3 regions of the Cellulomonas gilvus ATCC 13127 genome follow, and region 2 is predicted to be linked to each of the others. Evidence: riboswitches for the same ligand, from Rfam matches in the RefSeq annotation. Region 2 holds a riboswitch; each other region holds the start of a gene.

Region 1 (5,660 bases), 590 kb from region 2:
CCGGCTCGCGGGGCAGGCGCAGGACGCGGTGGACACCGCGGTGCGCCAGGCCATGCGGCAGGCGATGCGGGAGGCGGGCCTGGACGCGCAGCCCGCCGCCGACGGGTCGGCCGGCGCGCGTCGCCCCGGCGCCGCGGCGGGGGCCGGTCCCGCCACGCCCCGGTCTGTCCCCGCGCGGCGCGCAGATGCGGGCTCGTCGCCGGCCGGGCTCGCGGAGTCCGTCACGCGCACGGGCCTGACGACGTGGCCCGACGACCTCACGCTGCCCGACGTGGTCGAGGGCAGCTCGGGCGCCACCGTGGTGCGCGCGTTCCCGTCGCTGGTGGAGGACGGCGGAACCGTGGCCGTCCGCACGCTCGCCGACGAGGCGCATCGCCCGGCGGCCGCACGCGCGGGCCTGCGCCGGCTGCTGCTGCTCGACGTGGGCCTGACGCCCGGCCGCGTGACGTCCCGCTGGTCGGGTGCACAGGCGCTCGCGCTCGCGGCCAACCCGTACCCGAGCCGGGAGGCGCTGGTCGAGGACGTGCAGCTGGCCGCGATCGATGCGCTCGTCGCGGAGCACCTGGGGTCGCGCGCGCCGCACGACGTCCGCACGCCCGCGGACTACGCGGCCGTGCGGGCGTACGTGCGGGACCGGCTCGAGGACCGCGTGCACGCGCTCGTCGGGACGCTCGTGGACGTGCTCACGGCGTGGCGCGAGCTCGACGTCGCGCTCCGGGGGACGACGAGCCTGGCGTTGCTGGCCACGGCCGCCGACGTGCGGGAGCAGTCCGAGCGGCTGGTGCACGCGGGCTTCGTGGTCGAGGCCGGCGCAGCGCGTCTGGTCCACCTCACGCGCTACCTGCGCGCGGCCCGGCACCGCCTGGACAAGGCGGCGCAGGGTCCGCAGCGGGATGCGGACCTGGCGTGGCAGGTGCGCGACCTGCAGGACGCGCTCGCCGCGGCCGCGGGTGCGGCGCCCGAGCGCGTCGCAGACGTGCGGTGGCTCATCGAGGAGCTGCGGGTCTCGCTGTTCGCGCAGCAGCTCGGCACCCCCGTGCCCGTCTCGGTGCAGCGCGTGCGCAAGGCGCTCACGGCGCTCACGTGACCCGCGGCGGCCCGCCCGTCCACAGGTGCGCACCACGGTGTCGGCGGCGCGCGGCAGACTGCGGGCCATGACCGACGTTCCCGCCCCGCATCCCGTCACCGGCCGGTGCTTCGGTGACGGCGACCCGCTGTACGAGCGCTACCACGACGAAGAGTGGGGCGTCCCGGTGCACGGCGAGGAGGCGCTGTTCGAGCGCATCGCGCTGGAGGGGTTCCAGTCGGGCCTGTCCTGGATCACCGTGCTGCGCAAACGGGAGACGTTTCGGGCGGCGTTCGCGGGCTTCGACCCGGCGGTGGTCGCGGAGTTCGACGAGCAGGACGTGACGCGGCTGCTGGGCGACACCGGGATCGTGCGCAACCGGCAGAAGATCGAGGCGACCATCGCCAACGCCCACGCGCTGCTCGCGCTGCACGCGGCCGGCCGCACGCTCGACGCGCTGTTCTGGTCCTTCGCACCCGACCGCACGCAGCACGTGCGCCCCGCGACCTGGGCGGACGTCCCGGCCACGACGCCCGAGTCGCGTGCGCTCGCCAAAGAGCTCAAGTCGCTCGGGTTCCGGTTCGTGGGGCCCACCACGGCCTACGCGGCGATGCAGGCGTGCGGGCTCGTCGACGACCACCTGGCGACCTGCCCGTCGGTGGTCGGTTGAGTCCCCGCGGTGACTCAGCCGCGGGCTGTGCTCCCGCCGGGTGATCTGGTGGACATGGGCTCGGCAGGCGCCCTGACGGGACGTTACAGTTCCGCGCATGACCGATCTGCCCGACCCCGACGGCCGGCTCGAGGCCGTCCGCGGCGCCCAGGAGGCGCTGGGCGGCGTCAAGCCGCTCGACACCCAGGTGCTGCGTGCCGTGGAGGCCGGGCTGCTCTCGGTGCCGGGCGCCGGCAGCCCGGTCACCGAGCTGGCGCAGCCCTTGCGCCAGCAGCACCGCTGACAGGACGTCTCTCCCCGGCGACCTGCATCGTCTCGCCTGTTGGGCACCCTTGCTCAGCATGTGGTCTGTCTCGTACGATCGCGGCCTACCATCCAGAGCGGCCGAGAGACCTGGCTCGTTGACGCCGCAGCAACCCCCCTCCGCGACGAGGGTGTGGGTGCTTCCGCCAGGGTCGATGGAGAGACGATGTCGCAGACCCTGTGTCTGAGGTCGCGCGCATGAGCGCCCCGACCGTGGAACCCCCTGTCACCACGCCAGCAGCCCAGCCGCGCGGCACCACCGGTGAGCACGTCGCACCCGCGCCGCGACCGCTCGGCTCGGTGGACCGCCCGACCATCTCGTTCGAGCTGTTCCCGCCCCGCAACCCCCAGGCGGCACCTCGCCTGTGGGCCACCGTGCGCCAGCTGGAGTCGGTGCACCCCGACTTCGTCTCGGTGACGTACGGCGCGGCCGGCAAGACGCGCGCGACCTCGCGCGCCTTCGTGTCCCGGCTGCTGCAGGAGACGTCGCTGTCCCCGATCGCGCACCTGACGTGCGTCGGCACCAGCCGCGCGGAGATCACCGCGATCGTCGAGGAGTTCCTCGACGAGGGCGTGCGCTCGTTCCTGGCGTTGCGGGGCGACCCGCCCGCGGGCGAGCCGGACTGGCGGCCGCACCCGGAGGGCGTGGAGACCGCGAGCGCGCTGGTGGAGCTGCTGCGTGAGATCGAGGCGCGCCGCTGCGTCGCGAGCCCGTCCCAGGCGGTGCGTGCGCGCGTGCGTCCGCTGTCGGTGTCCGTCGCGGCCTTCCCGCGCGGCAACGCCGCGACCGGCGGGACGCGTGCGCAGGACGTCGCGTCGCTCCTGGCGAAGCAGGAGGCCGGCGCCGACTTCGCGATCACGCAGGTGTTCTACGACGCCGAGGCGTACCTGGGCCTGGTGGCCGAGGCGCGCGCGGCCGGCGTGGTGATCCCGATCATCCCCGGCATCATCCCGACCACGGACCCCGCCCGGCTGCTGCGCGTGCAGGAGCTCACGGGCGTGCCGGTACCGCGGGACCTGCTGGACCACCTGGGCGCGGCCGACGACGAGCTCGAGCGGCACCGCCGCGGGATCCGCGCGGGCGTGGACCTGATCAACGGGATCCTGGACGGCGGGGCCCCCGGCGTCCACGTCTACACGTACAACACGCACGAGGCCGCGCTCGACCTGCTCGAGGGCGCGCACCTGGACGGCGCGACCCGCCGCTGAGCGACCGCCGCAGCACCGACCACCGCACCACCACGACACGCGAAGGCTGGACCCTGATGAGCGAGACCCCGCAGTTCCCGACCGGCTCCGTGCTCGGCTACCCGCGCATCGGGCCGCGCCGCGAGCTCAAGAAGGCCATCGAGGCCTTCTGGGCCGGCCGGTCCACGGCCGAGGAGGTCGAGGCGACGGCCGCGCAGCTGCGTCGTCGTACCCGGAACCGCTTGGCCGAGCTGGGCCTGCCGACCGACGTGCCGGCCATCCCCAGCGCGTTCTCGTTCTACGACCACGTGCTCGACGCGAGCGCGGTCGTCGGCGCGATCCCCGCGCGGTTCGCGGACCTGCTCGACGAGGACGGCGGCCTGGACCTGGCCGGCTACTCGACCGTGGCGCGCGGCCGCGGCGACGACCTCCCGCTCGAGATGACCAAGTGGTTCGACACCAACTACCACTACCTGGTCCCCGAGATCGGCCCCGAGACGGAGTTCCGCTACGCCGGCACGCGTCCGGTCGCGGAGTTCGTCGAGGCGCTCGCCGACGGCGTGCTGACGCGGCCCGTGCTCGTCGGCCCCGTCACGTACCTCGCACTGGCCAAGGCGACCGAGGGCGCGCCCGAGGGCTTCCTGCCCATCGACCGCCTGCCCGACCTGCTGCCGGTCTACGCGGACCTGCTGCGCGACCTCGCGGCCGCGGGTGCCACGTGGGTGCAGCTCGAGGAGCCCGCGCTCGTCTCGGAGAGCATCGACGTGCCGGTCGAGCGCCTGCTCGCGGCGACCGTCGAGGCGTACCGCGCACTCGCGACCGAGCTCACGCGCCCGCAGCGCCCCGCGATCTTCGTCGCCGCTCCCTACGGCGACCTGGACGCGGCGCTTCCGGTGCTCGCGGCCACGGACGTCGAGGCGATCGGCCTGGACCTGGTCAAGGGTGCGGTGCCCACGCAGGCCGTGCCGGGCCTCGAGACCAAGACGCTCGTCGCGGGCGTGATCGACGGCCACAACATCTGGCGCGCGGACCTGGACGCCAAGCTCCAGATCCTGGAGCAGCTCGAGGTGCTGGGCGCGGCCGCCGTCACGGTCGGCACGTCCACGTCGCTGTTCCACGTGCCGCACGACACGGCCGACGAGCCGAACCTCGACGCGTCGCTCACCACGTGGCTCGCGTTCGCGGACCAGAAGGTGGTCGAGGTCGTCACGCTCGCCGAGGGCCTGACCGAGGGCCGTGAGGCGATCCACGAGCAGCTGCTCGAGGCCGCCGACGCGGTCGCCTCCCGCCGCGGCGCACCCGGCGTCGTCCGGCCCGAGGTGCGCGAGCGCACGGCCGCGCTGACCGAGGACGCGTTCAACCGCGGCGCGTTCGAGGGCCGCAAGGAGGCGCAGGCCGCCCGCCTGAACCTGCCGCCGCTGCCGACCACGACGATCGGCTCGTTCCCCCAGACGCCCGAGATCCGCAAGGCGCGCGCCGCGCACGGCAAGGGCGAGCTCACGGACGAGCAGTACACCGACGAGATGAAGGCGGAGATCCGCCGCGTCGTCGAGCTGCAGGAGCGCATCGGCCTGGACGTGCTGGTGCACGGCGAGCCCGAGCGCAACGACATGGTGCAGTACTTCGCCGAGAACCTGGACGGCTTCGCGGTCACCGAGAACGGCTGGGTGCAGTCCTACGGCTCGCGGTGCACGCGCCCGTCGATCCTGTGGGGCGACGTGTCGCGGCCCAGGCCGATCACGGTCGACTGGACCACGTACACGCAGTCGCTGACCAGCAAGCCCGTCAAGGGCATGCTCACGGGCCCGGTCACGATCCTGGCGTGGAGCTTCGTGCGCGACGACCAGCCGCTGCGTGAGACCGCCAACCAGGTGGGCCTCGCGCTGCGCGACGAGATCGCCGACCTCGAGGCCGCGGGCATCGCGATCATCCAGGTCGACGAGCCCGCGCTGCGCGAGCTGCTCCCGCTGCGCGCGGCCGACCACGCGGACTACCTCGACTGGTCGGTGCGCTCGTTCCGGCTCTCGACGGCCGGCGTGCGTCCGGACACCCAGATCCACACGCACCTGTGCTACTCCGAGTTCGGCCAGATCATGGGCGCGATCGACGGCCTCGACGCCGACGTGACGTCCATCGAGGCGGCCCGCTCGAAGATGGAGATCGTCGAGGACATCGCGGCCGCGGGCTACCCGCGCGCGGTCGGCCCGGGCGTGTACGACATCCACTCCCCGCGCGTCCCGTCGGTCGAGGAGATCACCGACCTTCTCAGCGGTGCGGTCAAGGCCATCGCGGTCGACCAGCTGTGGGTCAACCCCGACTGCGGCCTCAAGACCCGCCGCTACGAGGAGACCACGGCGAGCCTCGAGCACATGCTCGCGGCCACCCAGGCTGTCCGCACCACCCTCTGACGCCCCACCCTCCCCCTCGCCGACC
Region 2 (5,660 bases):
GGTGTTCGAGGACTGCCGCGTCCGCCGGCTCGACGTCACGGGTGCGACCCTGACCGGGGCGGACCTGCGCGGCATCCGGGACCTGCAGCGGCTCGACGGTGTCGCGGGGCTCGCGGGCGCGACCATCAGCGCCGAGCAGCTCGTCGAGCTCGCCCCCGCGCTGGCCGCGCACGTGGGGCTCACGGTCGGCTGAGCGGCTCCGCCAGGACCATCGCGAGCGCGGTGGGCACCAGGCCCGGGTCGTCGAGCGCGTCCAGCCCCACGTGCTCGAGCTGCTGCAGGCCCAGCACGGTCGCGAGCGCGACGAGCGAACGCCGGCGCGCCTCGTCGGGACCGTGCCCCAGCTCGACCAGCAGACCCGCCAGGTAGTCCACGCGGCGCTGCGAGACCCTGCGGACCGCGTCACCGACACCCTCGGCCGCGGCCTGCGTGTAGAGCAGCGCGGTCGCGGGCGTGCGCCGCATCCGCGCGACCGCCCCGAACAACGCCTCGAGCCGCTGCGCGGGCGTGCCGCCGGCCTCGGCAAGCGCGATCACCGCGTCGGTCTCCTGCGCCTCCCACCGCTCGACCACCGCCCCGACCAGGGCCGCACGGTCGGCGAAGTGCCAGTAGAACGAGCCCTTGGTCGCACCCAGCACCCGCGCGAGCGGTTCGACGCGCACCGCGGCCAGCCCGTCGGCGAGGAAGGCGGAGTACGCCGCATCCACCCAGTCCTGCTGCGTCGTCGTGGCCTTGACCATGATCCGTACGCTACCGTACGGTCGTCTCCATACGGCACCGTACGGATCGACGAGGGGAACCGCGATGAGCACCGAGACCCGCACCTGGACCGATGCCGCGCGCGTGCGCTTCTCGCTCGCGCTTCGGGACTGGAGCCCCGACTTCGCCGACGCCGCGATCGTCGCGCTCCCGCCGGGCGCACCCACCGACCCCGCGCTGTGGGCCCGCACGATCTTCGGGATCCGGAGCATGCCGGGGTGGATCCGCGTCGCGCTCGTCGTCCGCCAGGCCCTCGCGCCGCTGATCGGCGTCCGGCGCGCACCGCGGGACACGTTCGCGGTCGACGAGGTGGTCGGCGACGAGGCGCTCGTGAGCGCCGACGACACGCACCTCGACTTCCGGTGCGGCGTGGCCGTGGACGCCGACGCGCGCCTGGTGCGCGTGACCACGGGCGTCCGGCTGCACAACCGGCGCGGTCGGCTCTACTTCGCGCCCGTGCGCCTGGTGCACCCCGTCGTGGTGGACCAGATGCTGCGGCGCGCGGCACGCACGCTCACACCGCGCTGAGGGGGCGCCTCAGTCGAGCGCGGGGCCGCACGCGGCCGCAGCGGTCGCGGCCAGGTGGTCCAGGCCGTGCACCGCGAGCAGCGGACGCGTGTCGTCGACCACGGCCCAGCAGCCGTCCACCACCTCGTACGACGAGCGCGCACCCTCGGTCACATAGGCGTGCAGAGCCGCGACCAGGCGGTCCACCGCCTCGCTCGTGGTGCCGACGCCCACGGACGCACGGATGGCCCCGCCCGAGGCGCCCAGCCGCGCGAGCAGCGGGTGCGCGCAGAACCGGCCGTCGCGCACGCCGATGCCGTGCTCGGCCGCGAGGTAGGCGGCCACCAGACCCGGGTCATGGTCCGCGACCGTGAACGTCAGGACACCGACCGGCTCGTCGGAGTCCGGCCAGATGCGCGCGACCTCGACCCCAGGGACCCCCTCGAGCCCCTGCACCAGGCGCGTGCGCAGCGCACGCTCGTGCGCCTCGAGCGCACCCGCGGGCAGCGCGGCGAGCGCGTCGCACGCCTCCGCGAGCGCGATCGCGCCGATCACGTTGGGCGAGCCGGCCTCGTGCCGCGCGGGTGCGGGCTGCCACACGGTGCGGTCGCTGCGCACGTCACGCACCGCACCGCCACCCGCCAGGTACGGCGTGCCCGAGTCGAGCCAGTCCCGGCGGCCGACGAGGACCCCGGCGCCGAACGGCGCGTACGTCTTGTGCCCGGAGAACGCGACGTAGTCGGCTCCCGTGCGCGCGAGCGAGAACCCGCGGTGCGGCACCAGCTGGGCCCCGTCGACGGCCACGCGCGCGCCCGCGGCGTGCGCGATCTCCACCACGCGCCCGACCGGCAGCGCCTCACCCGTCACGTTGGACGCACCCGAGACGGTGACCAGCGCGTACGGCTGGCTCGCGAGCTCGGCCGCGAGCGCGTCGAGCGTCCCGGCCACGGTCGGGGCGATCGGCAGGATCGTGGTGCGGTGGCCGTTCGGGTCGCTCGAGCGCAGCCACGGCAGGAGGTTGGCGTGGTGCTCGAGGTCGAGCACGAGCACGCGCCCACCCGCGGGCACGACACCCGCCAGCAGGTTGAGCGAGTCGGTGGTGTTGCGCGTGACGATCGCGACGTCGTCCTCGCGGGCGTCGACGAACCGCGCGACGGCCTGGCGCGCGGCCTCGTACAGCGCCGTGGAGACCTGCGAGAGGTAGCCCGCGCCACGGTGGACCGACGCGTACAGCGGCAGCACCTCGGTCACGCGCTCCGCGACTGCCTGCAGCGCGGGTGCGCTCGCGGCGTAGTCGAGGTTGGCGTAGACGCGCTGCGTGCCGTCCACCAGGGGGACGGTGGTGTCGCCGCCCACCACAGGCAGGAGCGCGTCGACGGGGCCGGCCGCTCGCTCGTGCGTCGCGTCCGCGACTGCAGGACAGGCGGCGTGCTCGGCGATCGCGGTCATGGGGGTACCTCCACGGATCCGGGGACCCACATACCGGTGGCCCCGCGCTTGCCGGCACCGGACGGTGCACGGCCTGGTCGTCACCCGGGGCACCCCACCGCGGAGGAGGGTTGCCGGCCAGCGAGCCGGGGCTTCGCGCTGGCGCTCATGACCTGTCCGTAAGGGTGACGACCGTGCGCGCGGCCTGTCAACGGCGGCCCGGTGGCGTCTCACAAGGCGGGACACCGTGTTCATCAGATGGATGGACGCCCGAGGAGGGCGCTACTCTCGTCGCCACCATCCAGAGCGGCCGAGAGATCTGGCTCGATGACGCCGCAGCAACCCGCGGTCCCCCGGGACCGGAGCAGGGTGCTACCGCCAGGACCGATGGAGGCGACATGAGCTACGCAGGCGACCTGACCCCCCGGCAGGCGTGGGACCTGCTCCAGTCCGACGAGAACGCGCTCCTCGTCGACGTCCGCACGCAGGGCGAGTGGGACCAGATCGGTGTCCCGGACGCCGACGCGCTCGGCGGCCGCGCGGCGTTCGTCGAGTGGGTGACCCCCACGGGCCCCAACCCGACGTTCCTCGACGAGCTCGCCGGTGCCGGTCTGCAGGCCGGCGACGGGCGCACCGTCGTCTTCCTGTGCCGCTCGGGCGTGCGCTCGGTCGCGGCCGCGGTCGCCGCGACCGCCGCGGGCTACGGACCCGCGTACAACGTGCTGCAGGGCTTCGAGGGCGACATCGGCCCCGACGGCGAGCGCGGGCACGCCGGCTGGCGCGCCGACGGCCTGCCGTGGCGGCAGGCGTGAGCGCGGGCGACCGCCCCACGCCCGGTCCCGGCTCCTGGGACGCCGGCCGCACCCCGCTCGGCTCGCTGCGCCCGGACACGCTCGCGGTCCGCGGCGGGCAGGTGCGCTCGCAGTTCGGCGAGTTCTCCGAGGCCGTGTTCCTCACGCAGGGGTTCACGTACGACTCCGCCGGCCAGGCCGAGTCCGCGTTCGCGGGCGACGTGGACCGGTTCCTGTACTCGCGCTACAACAACCCGACCGTCTCCACGTTCGAGGAGCGGCTGCGCCTGCTCGACGGCGCGCAGGCCTGCACCGCCACCGCGTCGGGCATGTCCGCGGTGTTCACCGCGCTCGCCGCGATCGTCGGGCAGGGCTCGCGCATCGTCGCGGCTCGCGCGCTGTTCGGCTCGAGTGTCGTGATCTTCGACGAGATCCTCGCGCGGTGGGGCGTGCGGACCGAGTACGTCGACGGGCACGTGCTCGAGCAGTGGCAGGCCGCGCTCGCGACCCCGGCCGACGTCGTGTTCTTCGAGACGCCGTCCAACCCGATGCAGGACCTGGTGGACGTCGCGGCGGTCAGCAGCCTCGCGCACGCGGCCGGAGCGGTCGTCGTCGTCGACAACGTGTTCGCCACGCCCGTGCTGTCGCGGCCCCTGGACCTGGGCGCGGACGTCGTCGTGTACTCGGCCACCAAGCACATCGACGGTCAGGGCCGCGTGCTCGGCGGCGCGATCCTGGGCTCGTCGGAGTACGTGCGCGGCCCCGTGCAGACGCTCGTGCGGAACACCGGCCCGTCGCTGTCGCCGTTCAACGCGTGGGTCCTGCTCAAGGGGCTCGAGACGATGTCGCTGCGGGTCCGGCACCAGGCCGCCTCGGCGCTCACGCTCGCGCGGTGGCTCGAGGACCACCCCGCGGTCGAGTCCGTGCGGTACCCGTACCTGCCGTCGCACCCGCAGCACGAGCTCGCGCTGCGTCAGCAGAGCGGGGGTGGCACGGTCGTGACGTTCACGCTGCGCACGCCGGCCGACGCGGGCGCCGCGAAGACCGCGACGTTCGGCGTGCTCGACGCGCTGCGGCTCGTGGACATCTCCAACAACCTGGGCGACGCCAAGTCGATCGTCACGCACCCCGCGACGACCACGCACCGCAAGCTCGGGCCGGAGGGTCGTGCGCGGGTGGGGATCGGCGAGGCGACCGTGCGGTTCTCGGTCGGGCTCGAGGACGTCGAGGACCTGCGCGAGGACCTGGACCAGGCGCTGAGCACGCTCGTCGGCTGAGCCGCCGGCCGGCTGCTCGGCGGGGGCGTCCGGCAGGTGCCGGCACGGCCTGCCGTCAGGCCGTGCGCTGCAGCGCGGCCGTGACGCGGTCGACGTGCGCGGCCGACGGGCCCGTCAGGTGCAGGTGCACCGCATCGACGCCCGTGCGCCGGGCGAGCGCGGAGGCCTCCTCCGCGAGCCGCTCGACCGGGGCCACCAGCCAGGTGGACTCCGGCGACCACGCCGCGTGGCTGAACGCCGCGGTGTACGCGAGGTTGGCGCGCCGGCGCGCGGCGTCGGCCTCGTCGTCGGCGACCACCGTCTCCACCTCGAGCACCACGCGGAGCTCGTCGCGCGTGCGGCCGACGGCTGCGACCTCGTCGTCCAGCATCGCGACGAGCGCGCGCACCGCGGGGTGCGTCGGCAGCGCGGCGGAGAACCGGATGCGCACCACGTCCGCACGCGCGCCGGCCAGCGCGAGGGTCGTGGGGTTGAGCGAGCCTTCGTCGAGCACGAACTCGACGTGCCGACGGGCCTCGTCGGAGAACGGCTCCGACGTGCCTGCGGTGAGTCGCTCGATGGGCAGGCGCTCCGCACGCGGGTGGTCGGCGGAGCGGGCGTGCGTGAGGGTGGCAGACGTGCGCATGGGAGTCCTCGGGGCGTGCGGGGTGCGCTGCGGGGGCCGTCGGCCGCGGGCGCGCGGGGTCGTCAGCTGAGCTGACAACACACCCGGCACGAGAACATGGCAGGACAGTAGCCGCCCGGACCCGCGCGTGACCAGGGCGGCGGCGCACGCGTGGCGGATCTCACCCTGCACGGCGGACGGGGGCTGCGCGTGGCGGACCCCGGCGGCAGGATGGGCCGGGCCGCCGCATCGAGGGAGACGACGATGACCACGTCCACGACGACGAGCGCCGGT
Region 3 (5,660 bases), 1.4 Mb from region 2:
GTCGCTCACCGCGAGGCTGGACGTCCCCTCGGACGACGGCCGTGCGGGCTGCAGCACGTTGAGCCCCTCGACGATCAGCACGTCGGGCCGCTGCACCACCGTCTGCGCGCCGGGCACGATGTCGTACGTCAGGTGGTCGTAGACGGGCGCCGTGACCTCGGGTCGGCCGGCCTTGACCTTGGAGACGAACCGCAGCAGCGCGCGCCGGTCGTAGGACTCGGGGAAGCCCTTGCGCTGCATCAGGCCGCGGCGCTCGAGCTCGGCGTTGGGGTACAGGAACCCGTCGGTGGTGATGAGCTGCACGCGTGGCGTCGCGGGCCAGCGCGCCAGCAGCTCACGCAGGAGCCGCGCGGTCGTGGACTTGCCGACCGCGACCGAACCCGCGACGCCGATGACGAACGGCGTGGGCGTGATGTCCTCGCGCAGGAACGTCGACGCCGCGGCATGCAGGCCGCGCGTGGCCTCGATGTACAGGTCGAGCAGGCGGGAGATCGGCCGGTAGATCGCGTCGACCTCCGCGAGGTCGATCGGGTCGCCGATGCCGGCGAGGCGCTCGACGTCCGCATCGGTCAGCGGCAGCGGGGTCGATGCCGACAGCCGCCGCCACGCCGCACGGTCGAGGTCGACGTACGGGGTCGCGGGTGCCGCGGTGGGGGTCGTCGGCGACGGGAGCACGTCCCGATTGTGCCGGACCCGGTGCGCGCCGCGGCGCAGATGACCCTCCACGGGGCCGCCCGGGGGAGCGAGGAGCGTCACGCCTGGCCGCAGCCGGCGGCGCCGGGAGCGCGGATAGACTCGCGGCCATGTGTGGAATCGTCGGTTACGTCGGTAGCCCGGTCGCCAGCAGCCGCCCGCTCGACGTGGTCCTGGAGGGCCTGCGCCGCCTGGAGTACCGCGGGTACGACTCCGCGGGGGTCGCGCTCGTCGCGCCCGGGCAGGAGCTCGCGACCGCCAAGAAGGCCGGCAAGCTCGCGAACCTGGTCGAGGAGCTCGACGCGCGCCCGCTCCCGGACGCGACCTCCGCGATCGGCCACACGCGCTGGGCCACGCACGGCGGCCCGACCGACGTCAACGCCCACCCGCACGTCGCGGGCCGGCTCGCGGTCATCCACAACGGCATCGTCGAGAACTTCGCGGTGCTCAAGGCGGACCTGCTCGCCGAGGGTGCGCAGTTCACGTCCGAGACGGACACCGAGGTCGTCGCGCACCTGCTGGCGCGCGCGTACGAGCGTGCCGGGGACCTGACGGTGGCGATGGCCGCGGTGGCCCGCACGCTGCACGGCACGTTCACGCTGCTGGCCGTGCACGCGGACGCGCCGGACACCGTGGTGGGCGCGCGGCACGACTCGCCGCTGGTGGTCGGGCTCGGCGAGGGGGAGAACTTCCTGGGCTCGGACGTCGCCGCGTTCATCGCGCACACGCGTGAGGCGCTCGAGCTGGGCCAGGACCAGGTGGTCACGATCACGCCGGACTCGGTGACCGTCACCGACTTCGACGGCGCACCGGCGGACGCGCGCCGCTACACGGTGGACTGGGACGCGGCCGCCGCCGAGAAGGGCGGCTTCCGCTCCTTCATGGACAAGGAGATCCACGACCAGCCGCACGCGGTGGCGGACACGCTGCTGGGCCGCACCGACGTGCAGGGCCGCCTGGTGCTGGACGAGGTCCGGATCGACGAGGCGCTGCTGCGCCAGGTGGACAAGATCGTCGTGGTCGCGTGCGGCACGGCCGCGTACGCGGGGCACGTCGCCAAGTACGCGATCGAGCACTGGTGCCGCATCCCGGTGGAGGTCGAGCTCGCGCACGAGTTCCGCTACCGGGACCCGGTGGTCGACGAGCGCACGCTCGTCGTGGCCGTCTCGCAGTCGGGCGAGACCATGGACACGCTCATGGCGGTGCGGCACGCACGTGAGCAGGGCGCGAAGGTGCTCGCGATCGTCAACACGCACGGCTCGACGATCCCGCGCGAGTCGGACGCGGTGCTCTACACGCACGCCGGGCCCGAGATCGCGGTGGCCTCCACCAAGGCGTTCCTCGCCCAGATCACGGCCGCCTACCTGCTGGGCCTGTACCTGGCGCAGCTGCGCGGCAACATGTACGCCGACGAGGTGGCCGCGATCCTGGGCGAGCTGCGCGCCATCCCGGACAAGATCCAGCAGGTGCTCGACCGTGCGGGCCGCATCCAGGAGATCGCGCGCTGGATGGTGGACACGCAGTCGGTGCTGTTCCTGGGCCGGCACGTCGGTTTCCCGGTGGCGATGGAGGGTGCGCTCAAGCTCAAGGAGCTCGCGTACATCCACGCCGAGGGCTTCGCGGCGGGTGAGCTCAAGCACGGACCGATCGCGCTGATCGAGCCGGGTCAGCCCGTGTTCGTCGTCGTGCCCTCGCCGCGCGGGCGGCACTCGCTGCACTCCAAGGTGGTCTCCAACATCCAGGAGATCCGGGCGCGTGGCGCGCGCACGCTCGTGATCGCGGAGGACGGTGACGAGGCCGTGCGTCCGTTCGCGGACGAGGTCTTCTACGTGCCGCAGACGCCCACGCTGCTGGCCCCGCTGCTCGCGGTGGTGCCGTTGCAGATCTTCGCGTGCGAGCTCGCGACCGCGAAGGGGCTCGACGTGGACCAGCCGCGCAACCTCGCCAAGTCCGTCACGGTCGAGTAGTGGAGCTCGCGGCCGCGCAGCGGGAGGTCGAGGCGATCTCCCGGGTCTACGCGCGGCTGCACGGCATCGAGCGCACCGACGACTGGCTGGTGCTCAAGCTCGGCGAGGAGGTCGGCGAGCTCACGCGCGCGTACCTCGCGTGGTCGGGGCGTTCGCGGCACGAGACGTCGTCGGACGAGAGCCTCGCCGCACTGCGCGACGAGGTCGCGGACGTGCTGGCGCACCTGCTGCTGGTCGCCGAGCGCACGGGCGTGGACGTCGACGACGCGCTCGAGCGCAAGTGGTTCCGCTGGCGCCACCTGGTCCAGGACGGCGACCGCGGGGTCGGGCCGGAGCCCGCGCCGTGATCGTCGGCGTCGGGATCGACGTCGTGGACGTCGCGCGGTTCGCCGCCACGCTGCAGCGCGTCCCCGGGCTGCGTGACAGGCTCTTCACACCCGACGAGCGGGAGCTGGCCGACAGGTCGCTCGCGGCGCGGTTCGCCGCGAAGGAGGCGATCGCCAAGGCGCTCGGCGCACCTCCGGGCATGTCCTGGCAGGACGCGACCGTGCGCCGCGTCGCAGGCGCACAGCCGGTCGTCGAGGTGACGGGCACCGTGCTGGCCCGTGCCGCCGAGCTCGGGGTCACGCGGTTCCACCTGTCGATCTCGCACGACGCGGGCATCGCGTCCGCGATGGTCGTCGCCGAGCGCGACTGACGCCGTGCGCGCGGACCCGCTAGAAACTGCCTACAGAAAGGCCGACCGATCGGGTCGGCTATAGGTCATGAGCGTCTCCGCCAAGCCCCGGCTGGGAGACCGGCAACCCTCCGTCCGTGGCGGGGTGCCCCGGGTGACGACCAGGCCGTCGTGCGCCGCGGGCGCCTACACCGTGCGCGCGGTCTACGGGGGCGACGGGGTCTTCTCATCCTCGACGTCCGCCGCGACCGCGCTCACCGTCACGAAGGCCGCGGCCGTGGTCACGGTCACCGCTCCGCGGACGACCTACGGGAAGCCCGCGAAGGTCACGGTCGTCGTCACCGACGCCACCGGCCGGCCGGCCGCGGGCAAGGTGACGCTCGGCGGCGCCGGTGCGGCGGTCACGGCGACGCTCGCGAGCGCGGGGACGGCCGTCGTCGCGCTGCCGAAGACGCTCGCGGTCGCGACGTACGGCCTCACGGCCAGGTACGCGGGCAGCGCGAACGTCGCGGGCGCGAGCGCGAGCGCGCGCCTCACGGTCGCGCGGGGCACGGTGTCCAAGGTCACCGCGAAGGTCACCACGGTCCCGACGACGAGGGCCACGGGCAGGGTGGCCGTCACCGTGACGACCGCGTCCGGCCTGGCGACGCCGACGGGGAAGGTCACGGTCACGGTGCAGCGCGGGAGCGTCCGGAAGGTCGTGACCGCCACGCTCCGGTACGGCGAGGCCGCCCCGTCGCTGCCGAGGCTCACGAAGGGCACGTGGCGCGTGTCGGTGTCCTACTCGGGATCCACGACGTACGCCACGTGCGCGCCGTTGCGGTCGGCCGCGGACGCGGCCGCGTCAGCGCAGGGCCGGGACGACCTCGTGCTCGAACAGCTCGATGCTGGACCGGTCGTACGCGGCATCGGCGAAGTACGTGATCGCGTACGTCATGCCGAGCGCCTCGAGCTCGTGGAGCTTCGCGACGACCTGCTCGGGCGTGCCGACCAACGGTCCGCGACGCAGGTCCGCCGCGACGCCGGCCGCGCGCTCCGGCACGGTCCGGGCGTAGTGCTCCTCGATCCAGGCGAGCTTGTCCTCGACGTCCGCCGTGGTCGCCCCGATCACCACGTTGTAGTTGGCGGAGCGCGTGATCTCCGCGAAGTCCCGGCCGACGGCGGCGCAGTGCTCGGCCAGGACGGCGGACTTGGCCGCGAACGTCTCGGGCGTGCCGTCGAAGTTCGTGTACTGCGCGTGCTGCGCGGCGATGCGCAGCGTCTTCTTCTCGCCGCCGCCCGCGATCCACAGCGGCGGACCGCCGGCCTGCAGCGGGAGCGGCGAGAGCTGCGCGCCCGACACCTGGTAGTGCGTCCCGTCGAGCGTCGCGACGCCCTCGGTCCACATCTGCCGGAAGATCTGCACGCCCTCGTCGAGCATGGCCAGGCGCTCGCCCGCGGTGGGGAAGCCGTACCCGTACGCGCGCCACTCGTGCTCGTACCAGCCCGCACCGATGCCCATCTCGACGCGGCCGCCGGAGATCACGTCCGCGGTGGTGGCGACCTTCGCCAGGTAGGCCGGGTTCCGGTAGGCCATGCACGTGCACATCTGACCGAGGCGTACCCGGGACGTGCTCGCGGCGAACGCGCTGATCAGGCTCCATGCCTCGTGCGTCGCCTCGCCGTTGGGCTCGGGGACCGCGTGGAAGTGGTCGTACACCCAGATCGAGTCGAACGCCGTGCCCGCGTCCGCGTGCTGGGCCAGGCCGTTCATCACCGCCCAGTGCTCGCGGGGCTCGATGCCCGTGAGGTCCTGCCGCCAGCCCTGAGGGATGAAGAGTCCGAAGCGCATGCCGGCCACGCTACCGCCGGACGCGCACGGCGCCCGTCGGTCGGCCAGGATGGACGCGTGCTGCTGTCCTGGACGTCCGCGCAGGTCCGCGCCGCGGAGGAGCCGCTCCTGGCCGCGGGGGTGCCGCTCATGGCGCGCGCGTCGTCCGCGCTCGCGGGTGCGGTGCTGCGCGTCGTGCGGGAGCGCGGGACCGCCGTCCCCGGGGCGCGCGTGGTCCTCCTGGTCGGGCCCGGGAACAACGGCGGCGACGCGCTGCACGCGGGCGCCGTGCTGCGCCGCCGTGGCGTCGACGTGCACGGCCTCGCGCTCGTGCCGCACGTGCACGACGAGGGGCGCGCCGCGCTGCTGGCGGCGGGCGGCCGGCTCACGCACGTCGACGACGCGGGCGTGCCCGCCGCCGCGGCGACCGCTGCACGAGCGGACGTGCTGATCGACGGCGTGCTCGGCCTGGGCGCACGCCCGGGCGGGCTCACCGGCGTCGCGGCCCTGCTCA

Evidence for each region. Region 2 has a riboswitch for S-adenosylmethionine ahead of CELGI_RS13825 (rhodanese-like domain-containing protein). Riboswitches for the same ligand answer to the same signal wherever they lie in the genome.
Region 1: linked by a shared signal. The riboswitch ahead of CELGI_RS00480 (methylenetetrahydrofolate reductase) and the one ahead of CELGI_RS13825 (rhodanese-like domain-containing protein) in region 2 are both predicted to bind S-adenosylmethionine.
Region 3: linked by a shared signal. The riboswitch ahead of CELGI_RS17805 (hypothetical protein) and the one ahead of CELGI_RS13825 (rhodanese-like domain-containing protein) in region 2 are both predicted to bind S-adenosylmethionine.

What each region holds. Positions count from the first base shown of each region.
Region 1 is NC_015671.1:105,394-111,053, reverse strand. It holds gene hrpA (ATP-dependent RNA helicase HrpA) at 1-1,087, shown strand, start outside; gene CELGI_RS00490 (DNA-3-methyladenine glycosylase I) at 1,155-1,736, shown strand; gene CELGI_RS00485 (hypothetical protein) at 1,834-2,019, shown strand; SAM riboswitch class I at 2,105-2,201, shown strand; gene CELGI_RS00480 (methylenetetrahydrofolate reductase) at 2,238-3,248, shown strand; gene metE (5-methyltetrahydropteroyltriglutamate--homocysteine S-methyltransferase) at 3,305-5,635, shown strand.
Region 2 is NC_015671.1:3,037,621-3,043,280, forward strand. It holds gene CELGI_RS13805 (pentapeptide repeat-containing protein) at 1-193, shown strand, start outside; gene CELGI_RS13810 (TetR/AcrR family transcriptional regulator) at 180-740, opposite strand; gene CELGI_RS13815 (DUF2867 domain-containing protein) at 805-1,287, shown strand; gene CELGI_RS13820 (aminotransferase class V-fold PLP-dependent enzyme) at 1,297-2,715, opposite strand; SAM riboswitch class IV at 2,755-2,868, opposite strand; SAM riboswitch class I at 2,989-3,088, shown strand; gene CELGI_RS13825 (rhodanese-like domain-containing protein) at 3,093-3,506, shown strand; gene CELGI_RS13830 (O-succinylhomoserine sulfhydrylase) at 3,503-4,762, shown strand; gene CELGI_RS13835 (LLM class oxidoreductase) at 4,818-5,387, opposite strand; gene CELGI_RS13840 (ATP-binding cassette domain-containing protein) at 5,631-5,660, shown strand, end outside.
Region 3 is NC_015671.1:943,282-948,941, forward strand. It holds gene coaA (type I pantothenate kinase) at 1-675, opposite strand, end outside; gene glmS (glutamine--fructose-6-phosphate transaminase (isomerizing)) at 804-2,660, shown strand; gene CELGI_RS04395 (MazG nucleotide pyrophosphohydrolase domain-containing protein) at 2,660-3,007, shown strand; gene CELGI_RS04400 (holo-ACP synthase) at 3,004-3,357, shown strand; SAM riboswitch class IV at 3,421-3,527, shown strand; partial or broken gene CELGI_RS17805 (hypothetical protein) at 3,614-3,817, shown strand; gene CELGI_RS04410 (LLM class F420-dependent oxidoreductase) at 4,181-5,167, opposite strand; gene CELGI_RS04415 (bifunctional ADP-dependent NAD(P)H-hydrate dehydratase/NAD(P)H-hydrate epimerase) at 5,225-5,660, shown strand, end outside.